DNA from 3 places in the Massilia forsythiae genome. Region 2 is predicted to be linked to each of the others. Evidence: predicted binding sites of a transcription regulator. Region 2 holds the regulator's gene; each other region holds the start of a gene.
The links. Region 2 encodes sigma-54, which starts transcription at its own class of promoters, with help from an activator protein. Its sites were predicted from a motif close to TGGCANGNAANCTGCTTT; they were not measured.

Region 1 (5,373 bases), 670 kb from region 2:
CGCCGCCCGTGAACTCGATCAAACCTTGCCGGGATGGCGCTTCGTTGCAGTGCACCATGCCCCAACATGGCGCGCTTCTCGCCGGGGCGCACTGTTTACGCCCCGCCGGGCGCCAGGCGGTGGATGGCGAACGAATGGGCGTAGGCATGCGGGTCGAGCCCGTTCCACACCTTGCCGTCCATGAGCACCGAACTGCGCATCGTCGCGCTCGGCGCCGCCACGCCGGCCAGCAGCGCCGCCTCGCGGTACAGCTCGATGCGGTTGACGCGGGCGGCCAGCGCCGCGTAGTCCGGGTCCTCGCGCAGCAGGCCCCAGCGCCGCTGCTGGGTCAGGAACCACATGCCGTCCGACAGCCACGGGAAATTGGCGTCGCCGTCGGCGAAGAAGCGCAGTGGGTCGGGGTCGCGCCAGTGCCGGCCCAGGCCGTCGTCGTACTGGCCCTGCAGGCGGCCCAGGATCGCCTGCATGTCGGTGTTCAGATAGGCCGGGCTGGCCAGCACCTCGGCGGCGGCGGCGCGGTGGGCGTCGGATTCGTCGATCCAGCGCCCCGCTTCCAGCAGCGCCGCCACCAGGGCGCGGCTGGCGTCCGGGTTGGCGTCGACGAAATCGGCGCGCGCGCCGAGCGCCTTGCCGGGGTGGTCCGGCCAGATGTCCTGGCTGACCGTGAGCGTGACACCGCTGCCATCCAGCACCGCATTGCCGCTCCAGGGTTCGCCGGCGCAGAAACCGTCCATGTGCCCGGCCGCCAGGCTGCCCGCCATCTGGCCGGGCGGCACCGTCACCAGCTCGGCGTCGCGCAGCGGGTCGATGCCGCCGGCGGCCAGCCAGTAGGACAGGAACATCGCATGGTTCCCGGTCGGGAAGGTGTGCGCGAACACCGGCCGGCGCCCGCTGCGGCGCACCAGGTCGGCCAGCGCTTCCAGGCTGGTCACGCCCTGCTCCGCCAGCGCGCGCGACACGGTGACGGCCTGGCCGTTGCGCGACAGATTCATCAGCACCGCCATCGGCGTGGCCGCGCAACCGATGCCCATCTCGACCCCATACAGCAGGCCGTACAGCACATGGGCGGCATCGAGTTCCCCCCTGACCAGGCGGTCGCGCATGCCCGACCAAGAATGTTCGCGGCTGAGCACCAGCTCGATGCCGTACTGCTGGTCCAGGCCCAGCACCGACGCCATCACCAGCGAGGCGCAATCGGTGAGCGGCATGAAGCCGGCCTTGATCTGGGTGCGTTCCGTCATGTAATGCCTTTCTATTTCTCTAGTGAACTTGCCCTAATTCGGGGTCAGAGCACATTCAATCTGCTCTGACCCCGAATTCAGAGCAGGTCTTCGACGTCCAGGACGCGCTGGGCGATCTCGGCCAGTTTGAGCTTGCGGTTCATGGCCATGTTGCGCAGCTTGCGGTAGGCCTCTTCCTCGCTCAACCGGTGGCGCGCCATGACGACGCCCTTGGCGCGTTCGATCAGCTTGCGATCGGCCAGCTGGCGGCGGGTATCGGACAGTTCGTCCAGCAGCTTCTGCTCGCGGCGGAAGCGCACCATGGCCACGTCCAGCACCGCTTTCACACGCTCGGCCTGGAGGCCGTCGACGATGTAGGCCGATACCCCCGCCGCCAGCGCCGCATCCATGCTCGATTCGGTCTGGTCGTCGGTAAACAGCACGATCGGGCGCGGCTCGTCGCGGGTGGCGATCACGATGTGCTCGAGCACGTCGCGCGCATCCGATTCGCTGTCGATGATGATCATGTCCGGCTGGATCTGGGCGATGCGGCCGGGCAGGAAGATATCCGCCGGCAGCGAGGCGACGATGTCGTAGCCCGATTCGAGCAGGCCGATGCGCAGCGCCGCGTTGCGCCGCGATTGGGCGGCCGCGCTGTGCTCGTCCAGGCCGGCGCCGGCCTGGGAATTGACGACGACGATGCGCAGGGTGCGTGGAGAAGGCGGTTTCATGCCTGGGGAATATGCAAGTTCCGGGCCAAGCCTACCCCTGCCTAACCACGACTTTGCAACGAGGCGAGCTCTGCAGATATTCAGAAAACCGATGTCCGTAATCGCCAAAACACAATAATTGCCTTGAAGAAAATATTCACAGCGCGAATGGGATGCATCACAAACTAAAAGTTCATTTATAGAGAAATCGTCCCTATACTGCAACGCAACAACTCAGGAAATGAACGGAGAAATCGATGAACACCGCAACCATCGCCCAAGCGCAGAACAGTGGCCTGCGCAGCATCGTCGCCGAGACCTTTGGCAAGATCCGCAACTTCGCGATCGAACTGTACACCGCCCACGGCGGCTGGTTCGTGCACGACGCGGCCCAACCCGCCAGCGGCGCCCTGGCCCGCACCGAGCAGCAAAGCCTGGCCAAGCTGCTGATCCTGGGCACCGCATGCGAACACTATGCACCGGCCCTGGCCGCCGAAATGTCGCGCGACACGGCAAAGAACTGAATACGCAGCACCGAACAGAAACACATCAACCGAATCTCAAGCATACAAGGATACATATCATGACCCCGATCGAATACGTCACCGTCGCCATCTCCGCCCTGGCCATCGTCACCCGCATCGTGATGTTCGTGCGCAACCCGTCGGCCACCACCCCGACCGACCTGTGGACCGCGCAGCACCCGCAGATGTAATCGCAGCGGCCCGCATGCGCGGGCAGCATCGAATCGCCACACGCCCGGATTGCCGGGCGTTGTCTTTTGTGCATTGCAATAACACGTACCTCTCCTTTTCCTGCATGCCGTACTTACGCAGGCACACCACTCCCCTCGCGAAACCCGCCCAGCCCCGTCATCGCCTGCGCTAGAATGCTTTTTTGCAATTCTTGACCCGGAATGCATGCCCGCGTTCCGCTCGACCCGACCGATGATGCGACTCCCTACCCTGACCGTTCTCGCCGCCGTGCTGGCGCTGCCCGCCTTCGCTTCCACGCCCATCACCCTCGACCAGGCCATGGCCAATCCGGACTGGATCGGCACGCCCGTGGAGGCGGCCTGGTGGAACTGGGATGGCAAGGAAGTGTTCTACAAGCAGAAGCGCACCGGCTCGCCGGTGCGCGATACCTGGCAGGTCGACGCGGGCAACGGCAAGGCGCGCCAGGTGCGCGACACCGAACTGTCCAAGCTCGACAGCGCCGACATGGTCTACAACCCGGAACGCACGCGCGCCCTGGTGCTGCGCAACGGCGACCTGTTCGAACGCGACCTCAAAAGCGGCGCCCTGGTGCAGATCGTGCGCGGCAGCGGCGCCAGGGAAGACGCCGTCAAGGCCGTGCAGTATGCGGCGGACGGCCGCAGCGTGCAGTTCCGCAGCGGCGACGACTGGATGGTCTGGCAGCGCGCCGAGCGCCTGGTGGCGCCGCTGGCGCTGTTGCGCGCGGCCAGGGATCCGAACGCGCCGCCCGACGGCAGCGCGGCCGACAAGCAGTCGCGCGAGCTGCAGCTGCGCCTGATCGCGACCTTGAAACGCCAGAAGGACGAGCGCGACGCCAACCGCGCGCGCGGCGAGGAAGAGCGGCGCGCCGATCCGACCCGCGCGCCGGGCCCGATTTATCTCGGCGACAAAGTGGCGATTCTCAACAGCCACCTGTCGCCGGACGGCCGCTGGCTGCTGGTGGTGACCGGCCCCAAGGACGGCGACAAGGGCCGTATCGGCAAGATGCCGCGCTACGTGACCGAGAGCGGCTACGAGGAAAGCGCGGACGAGCGCACCCGCGTCGGCCGCGACGCGCCGGCCGGCCAGGCGCTGAAACTGGTCAACCTGGCCACGCGCGAGGTCAAGGACGTGCCGCTCGACGTTTTGCCCGGCATCGGCACCGACCCGCTGGCCGCCATGCGCGCCGAGCGCAAGCTCGATCCCCTGAAAGGCAACCGCCCGGTGACGATCGGCTTCCGCGGCGACGCCGTCAGCTGGAGCCGCGACGGCGCCAACCTGGCCATCATGCTGCGCGCGGTCGACAACAAGGACCGCTGGATCGCCACCGTCGACCTGCCGCACGCGGCCTTGAAACCGGTGCACCGCCTGAGCGATGCGGCCTGGGTCAACTACGACAACAACGACTTCGGCTGGAAGCCGGACAACGCCACGCTATGGTACCTGTCCGAGGAAAGCGGCTACTCGCACCTGTACGTGCGCGACGCCGCCGGCAACGCGCGCGCCCTCACCGGCGGCAAGTGGGAAGCCTCGGACGTGGCCTGGTCGGCCGACGGCCAGACCGCCTGGGTGGTCTGCAACCGCAAGACGCCGGGCGCCTACGAGGTGTGCGCGGTCGCGGCGCGCGACGGCGCCACGCGCGAGGTCAGCAGCCTGGACGGCGGCGTCGAGGAATTCCGCCTGTCGCCCGACCAGAAAAAGCTGCTGGTGCGCTATTCCGGCCCCTACCTGCCGCCGCAGATCGCCGCCCTGCCCTCGGCCGGCGGCGCGACCGTGAAGCTGACCGACACCCGCACCCCGGACTTCAAGGCGCGCGACTGGGTCCAGCCGCAGTTCGTCAGCGTCCCGTCGACCCACGGCGCCGCCGATCCGGTGTGGGCCAAGCTGTACCGCCCGGACCGGCTGGACCCGGACAGGAAGTATCCGGTGGTGATGTTCGTGCACGGCGCCGGCTACCTGCAGAACGTCACCAGGCGCTACACGCCCTATTTCCGCGAGCAGATGTTCCACAACCTGCTGGTGCAGAAGGGCTACGTGGTGCTGGACATGGACTACCGCGCCTCCAAGGGCTACGGCGCCAAGTGGCGCACCGCGATCTACCGCCAGATGGGCCACCCGGAACTGGACGACTACCTGGATGGCGTGAACTGGATGGTGGCCAACCAGCAGGGCAACGCAAATAAAGTCGGCATCTACGGCGGCAGCTATGGCGGCTTCATGACGCTGATCGGCATGCTGCGCGCGCCCGAGGTGTTCAAGGCCGGCGCCGCATTGCGCCCGGTGACCGACTGGACCACCTACAACCACGAGTACACCGCCAACATCCTCAACACGCCGGAGCTGGATCCGGAAGCGTACAAGATCTCCTCGCCGATCGAGTACGCGCAGAACCTGCAGGGCCACCTCCTGATCGCGCACGGCATGGTCGACGACAACGTGTTCTACCAGGATTCGGTGCGCATGGCGCAGCGCCTGATCGAGCTGAAAAAGGACAATTGGGAACTGGCGGGCTATCCGCTGGAGCGGCATTCGTTCGTGCAGCCGGAGAGCTGGTACGACGAGTACCGCCGCATCTACCAGCTGTTCGAGCGGACGCTCAAGCAGCCGTGATGCCGGTGACGGCAGCGGCGTGCGGGCAAGGCCGCGGGCAGCGCTTCGGCAAGCCTGGCGGCGCGCCGGCTTCCGCAGCCGCCGTGGCGTGCCGTCCCC
Region 2 (5,373 bases):
TGACGAACACCTTGGACTCGCAACTCGAGCACATCCGCCGCGCCGCGCGCGTCAAGGTCATGATCTTCGACGTCGACGGCGTGCTCACCGACGGCAGCCTGACCTACAACGCCGACGGCGAGGCCACCAAGACCTTCTTCGTGCTGGACGGCCTCGGCATCCAGCTGCTGCGGCGCACCGGCGTGCGCACCGCCATCATCAGCGCGCGCAATTCGCCGATCGTGGTGCGGCGCGCGGCCGACCTCGGCATCGACCACGTGTTCCAGGGCCAGCACGACAAGCGCCTGGCCTTTGCCTCGCTGCTGCAGGAAACGGGCGTCGCGGCCGAGGAGTGCGGCTACATCGGCGACGACGTGATCGACCTGCCGTTGCTGTCGCGCGTCGGCTTCGCGGTGGCGGTGCCGAGCGGCCATCCGGAAGTGCAGCACCGCGTGCATTACGTGACGAAAAACCCGGGCGGGCGCGGCGCGGTGCGCGAAGTGTGCGACCTGGTGATGCGCGCGCAGGGCACCTACGACCAGGCGCTGGCGCCGTATTTCGGGTAACGCGATGGCACCGGCGAACTATAAACGCACCGCCCACCGCTGGCGTTTGCTGGCCCTGATGCTGACCGGCGTGTTCTTCGCGTTCGGCAGCTTCTGGCTGGTGCAGATCATGCAGCGCGGCGGCGACGGCAACCCCGACGTCAACCTCGGCGACGCGCCCGACTACATCATCGAGAACTTCAGCTTCGTGCGCATGTCGGAAACCGGCAAGCCGAAGTACGTGATCTCGGGCGCGCGCCTGACCCACCGCCCGGCCGACAACACCTCGGTGATCGACAAGCCGGTGGTGCAGAGCATGACGGTCGAGCACCCGCGCATGACCATGACCGCGAATACCGCGCACATCAACCAGGACCAGAACCAGATCGACCTGGCCGGCAACGTCGACATCCACCGTCCCGGCAACGCCACCACGCAGCCGATGCAGATCCGCACCGAGGCATTGACCCTGCTGCCGGACGAGGACATCGCCAAGACCGACCGCAAGATCGACATGACGCTCGGCGCCACCGCCGTCACCGGCACCGGCATGATCGCCAACAACGCCACCCAGCAGATCCACCTGGGCGGGCGCGGCCAGATCGTCTATCCGCCGCGCGGCAAGCGCTGAAGCGCCCATCACAAGGACCCGTAACCAATGAAAAAACTATTCGCCGTCGTTGCCCTGTCGCTGGCAACGCTCACCGCCTGGGCCGAAAAGGCGGACTCGCTCAAGCAGGCCGTGATCAAGTTCGATACCGGCGACGTCGACGAGGTCAGGCAGACCCGCACGCTGACCGGCAACGTGGTGGTGGAGCGCGGCACGCTGACGCTGAAGTCGGACAAGGCCGTGCTCAAGGAATCGCCCGAGGGCTACATGCTGGTGACGCTGACCGCGGCGCCGGGCAAGGTCGCCAGCTTCCGCCAGAAGCGCGACGGCGGCCCCGACCTGTGGATGGAAGGGCAGGCCCAGCGCATCGAGTACGACGAGCGCACCGAACTGGTCAAGCTGTTCTCGAACGCGGTGGTGCGCCAGCTGGAAAACGGCAAGCTGTCGAGCGAAGTCAACGGCGCCTTCATTTCCTACGACAACCGCACCGAGGTGGCCAACGTGCGCAACGACGCCAGCGGCCAGACCAAGGCGGGGCAGGGCCGCAACACCATCATCATCGCGCCGCGCCGCAATGCGAATGCGGCCGCCGCGCCGGCCGCCGCCGCACCTGCCGTGGCTGCGCCTGCGGCCGAGGGCAGCCGATGATGGACGTCCGCCCCGAAGCCGCCGTGGTCGAATGCAGCGGCGGCAGCACCCTGGTCGTCAAGGGCCTGCAAAAGAGCTACGGCAAGCGCCTGGTGGTGCGCGACGTCTCGCTGCAGGTCGCCTGCGGCGAAGTGGTGGGCTTGCTCGGCCCGAACGGCGCCGGCAAGACCACCTCGTTCTACATGATCGTCGGCCTGGTGCCGTCGGACGCCGGCAGCATCGACATCAACGGCACCGACGTGACGAGCATGCCGATCCACCGGCGCGCATTGCTGGGACTGTCGTACCTGCCGCAGGAAGCCTCGGTGTTCCGCAAGCTGACGGTGGAAGAGAACATCCGCGCCGTGCTGGAGCTGCAGCGCGAGAACGGCAAGCGCCTGGGCAAGGAGCGCATCCGCGAGCGGCTCGACGAACTGCTGGCCGAACTGCAGATCGAGAAGCTGCGCGAGAGCCCGGCGCTGTCGCTGTCGGGCGGCGAGCGGCGGCGCGTGGAGATCGCGCGCGCGCTGGCCACCAATCCGCGCTTCGTGCTGCTGGACGAACCGTTCGCCGGCGTCGACCCGATCGCCGTGATCGAGATCCAGCGCATCGTGCGCTTCCTGAAGGAGCGCGGCATCGGCGTGCTGATCACCGACCACAACGTGCGCGAGACGCTCGGCATCTGCGACCGCGCCTACATCATCAACCAGGGCGCGGTGCTGGCATCCGGGCGTCCCGACGACATCATCGCCGACGAGTCGGTGCGCCGCGTCTATCTCGGCGAACACTTCCGCATGTAGTCATGAAACAGTCGCTGCAACTCAAGACCTCGCAACACCTGGCACTGACCCCGCAGCTGCAGCAGTCGATCCGGCTGCTGCAGCTGTCCACGCTCGAACTGCACCAGGAAATCGAACAGGTGCTGAGCGATAACCCGCTGCTGGAACGCCTGGACGATCCGCTCGACCGCTCGGTGCGCCTGCTGGCCGACGGCGCCATCAACAACAACGCCGGCACGTCGACGACCCCGTCGAACGAGGCGCCCAACGCGGAAGCCAACGGCCAGGAAGGCGGCGCCGCTGCCGAGAACGGCGAAGGCGGCGAAGCCAGTGGCGACGAGGGCGGCGGCGCAGCCGAAGGCGCGGATGCCGACTGGGGAGAGACGGGACGCGCCAGCGGCAATGGCGACGACGAGGACGGCCGCCCGCAGCTGGAAGCCAGTCCGGTCTCGCTGCGCGAGCATTTGATGGAGCAGTTGCGCCTGACCTGCTTCGCCGCGCGCGATTGCGCGCTGGTGGAACTGGTGATCGACGCGCTCGACGACAACGGTTACCTGGAAGAGCCGTTGGACGACATCCACGCGCGCCTGCCGCAAGAGCTGGAAGTCGAGTTCGACGAGCTGCGCACCGCGCTGGCGCTGGTGCAGAGCATGGACCCGCCCGGCGTCGGGGCGCGCAGCGCGGCCGAGTGCCTGGCGCTGCAGATCCGGCGCATGCACGGCGTGCCGCTGGTGACGCGGCGCATGGCCCTGGTCATCGTCGAGCGCTACCTGAGCTGGTTCGCGCAGCGCGAATTCAACAAGCTGAAAAAGGCGCTCGACTGCGACGACGAAGACCTGCGCGAGGCGCAGGCGGTGATCCGCCAGTGCAATCCGCATCCGGGTGCGGCATTCGCAGCGGACGTGTCCGACTACGTGGTGCCGGACGTGATCGTGCGCCGCGCCAAGGACGGCTGGAGCGTGCAATTGAATCCGGAAGTGATGCCGCGCCTGCGCGTGAACAGCGTGTACGCGTCGCTGCTGAAACAGGGCAAGAGCGAGAGCCAATTGAGCGCGCAATTGCAGGAAGCGAAGTGGCTGATCAAGAACATGCGCCAGCGTTTCGACACGATCCTGCGCGTGGCGCAAGCCATCGTCGATCGCCAGCGCAACTTTTTCTCCCATGGCGCGGTTGCCATGCGTCCCCTTGTTTTACGCGAGATAGCTGATACACTAGGCCTACACGAGAGCACAATTTCTCGGGTTACAACTCAAAAATACATGCTGACGCCGCATGGCATGTTCGAGTTGAAGTACTTTTTTGGGAGCCACGTTGCGACCGAGGCGGGCGGTGAAGCGTCCTCGACGGCAATCCGGGCTCTGATCGTGCAACTTACAGGAGCGGAAGACCCCAAGAATCCCTTATCGGATAGCAAGATTGCGGACATGCTGGGGGAGCAGGGCATGGTGATTGCGCGCCGCACGGTCGCCAAGTACCGTGAAGCCTTGAAGATTCCACCCGTCAGCCTCCGCAAATCCTTGTAGCCGGCCTTCGTATCAAGCGCTGTTCGCCGCATTTTCCCCAAAGCCCGGACAGCTGCGTATCTTCAAAGGAGTGTGTATGAATCTCACCATCAGTGGACATCACCTGGATGTAACCCCCGCCATCCGAGAATACGTACAGAACAAGCTCGAGCGCATCACCCGCCATTTCGATCAAGTGATCGACTCCCACGTCATCCTCTGCATCGACAACCTCACCGAGAAAGAAAAACGCCAGAAGGCCGAGATCAACCTGCGTGTCGCGGGCAAGATCGTGCACGTCGCCAGCGCGGCCCACGACCTGTACGCAGCGATCGACATGCTGATGGACCGTCTCGACCGGCAAGTGCAGAAGTACAAGCAGATGCTGCAAAATCACAGTCGCACGGCGCTCAAGCATCTGTCCGATGCGGGCGATGCCGACGACGTTCCCGCCACGGCATAAGCCGGCTGCAGCAACGACAACGAAGGGCGCATCGGCGCCCTTTTTGCTTGATGGACGTCCGCAAAATACCATGAACCAACACGTGCACGCCCGCGTCGTCAACCGCACCGGCATCCTGACGCTGGACCGTCCCAAGGCCCTCAATTCCCTGTCGCTCGACATGGTGCGTGCGCTCACCGCGGCGCTGCTGGCGTGGCGCGCGGACGATGGCGTCGATGCCGTCGTCATCGGCAGCACCAGCGACAAAGCCTTGTGCGCCGGCGGCGACATCCGCTTTTTCCACCAGGCCGGCGGCGCCACGCCCGGCACCGGCAGCGCGCTGCTGGAAGATTTCTTCACCGAAGAATACACGCTGAACCACCTCGTGCATTTTCATGGTAAACCGTATATATCGTTGATGGACGGCGTGGTGATGGGCGGCGGCATGGGCATCGCCCAGGGCGGCCCCGGCTGCGGCCTGCGCATCGTGACCGAGCGCACCAGGATGGCGATGCCGGAGGTGAACATCGGCATGTTCCCGGACGTCGGCGGCAGCCATTTCCTGGCGCATGCGCCGGGCCGGCTCGGCGTCTACCTGGGCGTGAGCGGCGCCACCATCGGCGCCGCCGACGCGCTGTATGCCGGCCTGGCCGACCTGTTCGTGCCCGCCGCCCGGCTGGACGGCTTGCGCGCACTGGTCGGCAGCGTGCCCGGCGCCGCACTGCCCGAAGCGATGCGCGCCTTCGCCGCGCCGTTCGCAGCGCAGGCCGGAGACAGCGAGCTGAGCGCGCAGCGCGCGTCGATCGACCGCCATTTCGGCGCTGCCTCGGTGGCGGACATCGTGGCGTCGCTGGCCGGCGACCCGGACCCGTTCGCCCAGGCCGCCCTG
Region 3 (5,373 bases), 1.1 Mb from region 2:
CCGCCTGTCGGCCTTGTCGGCCGAATTTCTTTTATCTTCCCTTCATAATTCCGGTATCGCCGTTCCAACCGCCACATGGCTGGCGCGCTGTGCTAAACTTTCATGGTTTAAGCAGCGCCGCAAGAGCGGTTGTTGCCGTAGAAGCTGCGGCAACGTGCATCAGGCACACGGCTGCAATACTTTTATCGCCGCATGTCGGCATTGGTTTTTATGCCCTTGTCTTCACCCGCTCCGCGTCAGCTTCGGCATACGCGCGCCATTACCGTTGAAGCGTATGCACGCGACGATGGTTTGTGGGACCTTGACGCCTGCATCCGCGACATAAAACCGCATGACATCGAACTGCCGTCCGGTCACCGCCCCGGCGGCGTGCCGGTCCACGATCTCAAGCTGCGCGTGACGATTGACCGTGACATGACCATCGTCGATGCGCAAGCCGCCTCCGACGCCGTGCCCTTTCCCGGCCATTGCGACACCATTGCCCCTGCCTACCAGAAGCTGATCGGCTTGTCGCTGCTGAACCATTTCCGGCTGCATTTGAAGGACCGCCTGTCCGGCGTCCTCGGCTGCACGCACCTGACCGAGTTGGCCCAGGTCCTGCCCACCGCGGCATTGCAAGCCTGGTCCGACGACGCCATGGAAAGCCGCCCGGGCGATGCCTCGCCCGAGCGTCCCTATGAACTCGGCCGCTGCCACGCCCTGCGCCTCGACGGCCCCGTCGTCGAGACCTATTATCCGCGCTGGGTATTGAAGGCGGTACCGGGTTAGTATCCGGTTTTGTCGCTTAGTTGTTCGAATCTTTATTCCAACCGCATTTCTTAATCAGTAACAGAGAAGGGAAGCCAGCATGAAAATCCATGAGTATCAGGGCAAAGAAATCCTCCGAAAGTTCGGAGTGACCGTTCCGCGCGGCATTCCGTGCATGTCGGTGGACGAGGCCGTCAAGGCAGCTGAAGAGCTGGGCGGCCCGGTCTGGGTAGTCAAGGCGCAGATCCATGCTGGCGGCCGCGGCAAGGGCGGCGGCGTGAAGGTCGCCAAGTCGATCGATCAGGTGCGCGAGTACGCCAACCAGATCATGGGCATGCAGCTGATCACCCACCAGACCAGCCCGGAAGGCCAGAAGGTCAACCGCCTGCTGATCGAAGAAGGCGCCGACATCAAGAAGGAACTGTACGTGTCGCTGGTCACCGACCGCGTCACCCAGAAGGTCGTGCTGATGGCCTCGTCGGAAGGCGGCATGGACATCGAAGAAGTCGCGCACAGCAACCCGGAAAAGATCCACAGCATCGCCATCGACCCGAAAGTCGGCTTGACCGATGCCGAAGCCGATGACATCGCCCGCAAGATCGGCGTGCCGGAAGGCTCGATCGAAGCCGCCCGCACCAACCTGCAAGGCCTGTACAAAGCCTACTGGGAAACCGACGCATCGCTGGCCGAGATCAACCCGCTGATCCTGACCGGCGACGGTAAAGTGATCGCCCTGGACGCCAAGTTCAATTTCGACCCGAACGCCCTGTTCCGCCGCCCGGACATCGTCGCCTACCGCGACCTGGACGAGGAAGACGCGGCCGAAGTCGAGGCATCGAAATTCGACCTGGCCTATATCTCGCTGGACGGCAACATCGGCTGCCTGGTGAACGGCGCCGGCCTGGCCATGGCCACCATGGACACGATCAAGCTGTTCGGCGGCGAACCTGCCAACTTCCTGGACGTGGGCGGCGGCGCCACCGCCGAGAAGGTCACCGAAGCGTTCAAGATCATGCTGAAAAACCCAGGCCTGAAGGCAATCCTGGTCAACATCTTCGGCGGCATCATGCGTTGCGACGTCATCGCCGAAGGCGTGATCGCCGCTTCCAAGGCCGTGTCGCTGCAAGTGCCGCTGGTCGTGCGCATGAAGGGCACCAACGAAGACCTGGGCAAGAAGATGCTGGCCGAATCCGGCCTGCCGATCATTGCCGCCGATACGATGGAAGATGCAGCGAAGCAGGTCGTTGCCGCTGCCGCCGGTCAAGCCTAATTCGCGAAGGAAAGAAAATGTCGATTCTCATCAATAAAGACACCAAAGTAGTCACCCAGGGCATCACCGGCAAGACCGGCCAGTTCCACACCCGCATGTGCCGCGATTACGCGAACGGCCGCGAAGCTTTCGTTGCCGGCGTGAATCCGAAGAAAGCCGGCGAAGACTTCGAAGGCATCCCGATCTTTGCCAACGTCGCCGAAGCCAAGAAGGAAACTGGCGCCAACGTGTCCGTGATCTACGTGCCGCCGGCAGGCGCCGCCGCCGCGATCTGGGAAGCCGTGGAAGCCGAACTGGACCTGGCGATCTGCATCACCGAAGGCATCCCGGTCCGTGACATGATGGAAGTCAAGGATCGCATGGCCAAGGCCGGCAGCAAGACCCTGCTGCTGGGCCCGAACTGCCCGGGCCTGATCACTCCGGACGAAATCAAGATCGGCATCATGCCGGGCCACATCCACAAGAAGGGCCGCATCGGCGTCGTGTCGCGCTCGGGCACCCTGACCTATGAAGCAGTGGGTCAATTGACCGCGCTGGGCCTGGGCCAATCGTCGGCAGTCGGCATCGGCGGCGACCCGATCAACGGCTTGAAGCACATCGACGTGATGAAGATGTTCAACGACGATCCGGATACCGACGCCGTCATCATGATCGGCGAGATCGGCGGCCCGGACGAAGCCAACGCTGCGTACTGGATCAAGGACAACATGAAGAAGCCGGTGGTCGGCTTCATCGCTGGCGTCACCGCGCCGCCGGGCAAGCGCATGGGCCACGCCGGCGCGCTGATCTCGGGCGGCGCCGACACTGCGCAAGCCAAGCTGGAAATCATGGAAGCCTGCGGCATCAAGGTCACCAAGAACCCGTCGGAAATGGCGCGCCTGCTGCAGGCCATGCTGTAATCGATCGATACAAGGGTCCGGCCTGCGCCGGACCTGGCAAGAACAAGGGAGCTGCGGCTCCCTTTTGCATTTTGGGCTGACATTTTTTGACAGCGGCATGCCAAAGACGGTGACCTGACAAATTGCGCCGTCGAGGAGTAACAAAAATTGTCACATGGCAAGCATAAATGTGCAAAAACGGATCTGTTCAATAATTCATGAATAACGATTCCGTATGGAAACGACCTGGCACAGCGCTTGCATAGAGTAGAGCAGAAGCAAGCAGTAACCAGACAAGCAGTACCCCTTAACGTCGTACCCATCCGGAGAAATATCATGAAAGCACCGAAAATTGTCAAGAAAGCCGAAGCCGGTTTCACCCTGATCGAATTGATGATCGTTGTCGCGATCATCGGCATCCTGGCTGCCGTCGCCATTCCGGCGTACAGCGACTACACCGCCAAGGCCAAGGCCGCGAACGCGCTGTCGGCAGCCGATCCGTACAAGACCGCCGTCGCCATGTGCGGCCAGGAAGCCGGTTCAGTGGCCAAATGCGACACCACCGATAATCCTGCGCTGTTCCCTGCTACCTTCACTGCCACCAAGGAAGTCAGCGCTGTCAAGGTTGAGGCGAATGGCGTCATTACCCTGACCCTGGCCGACATCGGCAAGAACACGTCGGGTACCAACGTCGTCTTCACCCCGACCATCGGCGACAGCGCCGTCACCTGGAAGATTGCTGCCGCCACCACCAATACTGCTGTGAAAACTGTCCTCGAGAAGGGTTCGATCGGTAGCTAATTGACATACGCAGTATCGCAAGCCGCCCCATGGGCGGCTTTTTCGTTTCCGTTACCTCCTGGCGCGAGACAAGCACATGTCGCATCCTGGCACACCGATCGTTTCGACAACCACGTTTTCGATCGCATGGAAAGGGCCTGCTTGCACGGCAGCCCTGATGACCGCACTTCTGCTGAATTTCCTTCTTGTCGATGGGCATGACCTGCAACGCTGTACGGAACTTGTCCTGCTACTGGTTTGCGTCGCCAGGATCGTGTCCGGCAAACAGCTTTTTCAGACGCCAGCCACGATGCCGTGGGCAATACGACTGTTCTTGTCCGCGTTTTTCCTGTTGGGCCTGGTCTCTGCGCTGGCCGCCTGGTCGCCGCGCCATGCACTGTACGAGTGGTCGAGCATCCTGTTGCTGGTGCTGCTCGCGCACGTGGTGCATGCCGAGGTTGCTCGTGGCGGAGGCGATGCCGTCGAGCGCGTCTTGCAATGGGTAGGCCTTGCCTGTCTGTTCTATTCGCTGCGTGTGATGTTGATGTATGCGGCCGCGCTTGCCAACGGTTATCAAATCGGTATCCACAGTCTGGCCATCGGCTTCAGTAACGTGCGTTTTCTTAATCACACGCAGACAGCCTTACTGCCACTGATCATTCTGTCGTACCAGCAGGCGCCTCCGGGCGGCATGCGACGCCGTGCATGGTTTGCGCTGGCCGCCTTCTGGTGGTCCCTGCTGTACGTGGGCGAGGCGCGCGCCAGCCTGGTCGCATTGGCGGCCGGAGGCGTGGCGGTGCTCTGCCTGCGTGGCCGTCATGCGCATGGATTCCTGAGAGCCATGATGGCGACGGCACTGGCGGGCTGCGCGCTGTATGTCTTGTTGTTCGTGCTGTTGCCAGAGTGCGCCGGGCTGCAGCCGCTCGGCAACGTGGACAATGTGATGGCGCGTACCACGTCCGATCCCGCTTCCGGCCGCCAGTTCCTCTGGTCACGCGCGGTGCAATTGATTGTTGCACATCCGTGGCTGGGCGTCGGGCCATTGCACTTTGCCCATTACGGCGCCGACCTGAAGATCGGCGCCCATCCGCATGATTGGATCTTGCAGGTGGCGGTGGAGTGGGGCTTACCGGCCCTTTTATGTCTCTTCGGCGCGATTGGCGTGGGGATGCGGGCATTCCTGCGTGCCATGGCAGGCCTGGCACAATCCGACCGGCGTCAGCAGGAAACCTGCGTGATGTTCCTGGCGGCGATCCTGGCCATTATGGTGGACGCCCTGTTTTCCGGCGTGTTCGTCATGCCGCAAAGCCGGCTGGCAGTCGTGCTGGTAGTCGGCTGCGCTGCCGGGTGGGTGCGTGCGCTGGCGCCGCAGGCCGCCTGCAGCGATGCGCCTGCAGCCAGGCGGCCTGTCACGGCGATGCTGGTGGTGTTTGCCGCCTGCCTGCTGGGCTGGTCCGTGGCGCCAACCCTGGCAGACCGTGCACGCCATGTGCCGCTGCGCGGCGCCGAGCAGGCCGCCAATTCGGGCATGCATTGGCCACGTATGTGGGAAGCCGGCTACTTTTGACTAGACGATCGTGCACTCTAGCGTCATGTCTCCCGCATTTTGCGCCAGGACAATGATGCGGCCAGCACGCCATTCGATGGCGATGACGCCGGGCGCGATCCTAAAAAGCTCATCCAGTGTCAATGCTTCAG

Region 1: the regulator sigma-54 is predicted to act here: its motif matches at 1,962-1,979, upstream of HH212_RS03020 (ANTAR domain-containing response regulator).
Region 3: the regulator sigma-54 is predicted to act here: its motif matches at 3,143-3,160, upstream of HH212_RS10700 (pilin).

Annotation. Positions count from the first base shown of each region.
Region 1 covers NZ_CP051685.1:701,287-706,659, forward strand. The annotation lists gene HH212_RS03015 (CmpA/NrtA family ABC transporter substrate-binding protein) at 96-1,241, opposite strand; gene HH212_RS03020 (ANTAR domain-containing response regulator) at 1,319-1,951, opposite strand; gene HH212_RS03025 (hypothetical protein) at 2,188-2,454, shown strand; gene HH212_RS27605 (hypothetical protein) at 2,514-2,645, shown strand; gene HH212_RS03030 (S9 family peptidase) at 2,881-5,274, shown strand; gene HH212_RS03035 (hypothetical protein) at 5,274-5,373, shown strand, end outside.
Region 2 covers NZ_CP051685.1:1,374,864-1,380,236, reverse strand. The annotation lists gene HH212_RS05910 (KdsC family phosphatase) at 1-545, shown strand, start outside; gene lptC (LPS export ABC transporter periplasmic protein LptC) at 550-1,155, shown strand; gene lptA (lipopolysaccharide transport periplasmic protein LptA) at 1,183-1,782, shown strand; gene lptB (LPS export ABC transporter ATP-binding protein) at 1,779-2,561, shown strand; gene HH212_RS05890 (RNA polymerase factor sigma-54) at 2,564-4,063, shown strand; gene hpf (ribosome hibernation-promoting factor, HPF/YfiA family) at 4,140-4,505, shown strand; gene HH212_RS05880 (enoyl-CoA hydratase/isomerase family protein) at 4,576-5,373, shown strand, end outside.
Region 3 covers NZ_CP051685.1:2,469,648-2,475,020, forward strand. The annotation lists gene HH212_RS10685 (DUF2889 domain-containing protein) at 211-768, shown strand; gene sucC (ADP-forming succinate--CoA ligase subunit beta) at 848-2,017, shown strand; gene sucD (succinate--CoA ligase subunit alpha) at 2,035-2,916, shown strand; gene HH212_RS10700 (pilin) at 3,232-3,696, shown strand; gene HH212_RS10705 (O-antigen ligase family protein) at 3,854-5,242, shown strand; gene HH212_RS10710 (S9 family peptidase) at 5,362-5,373, opposite strand, start outside.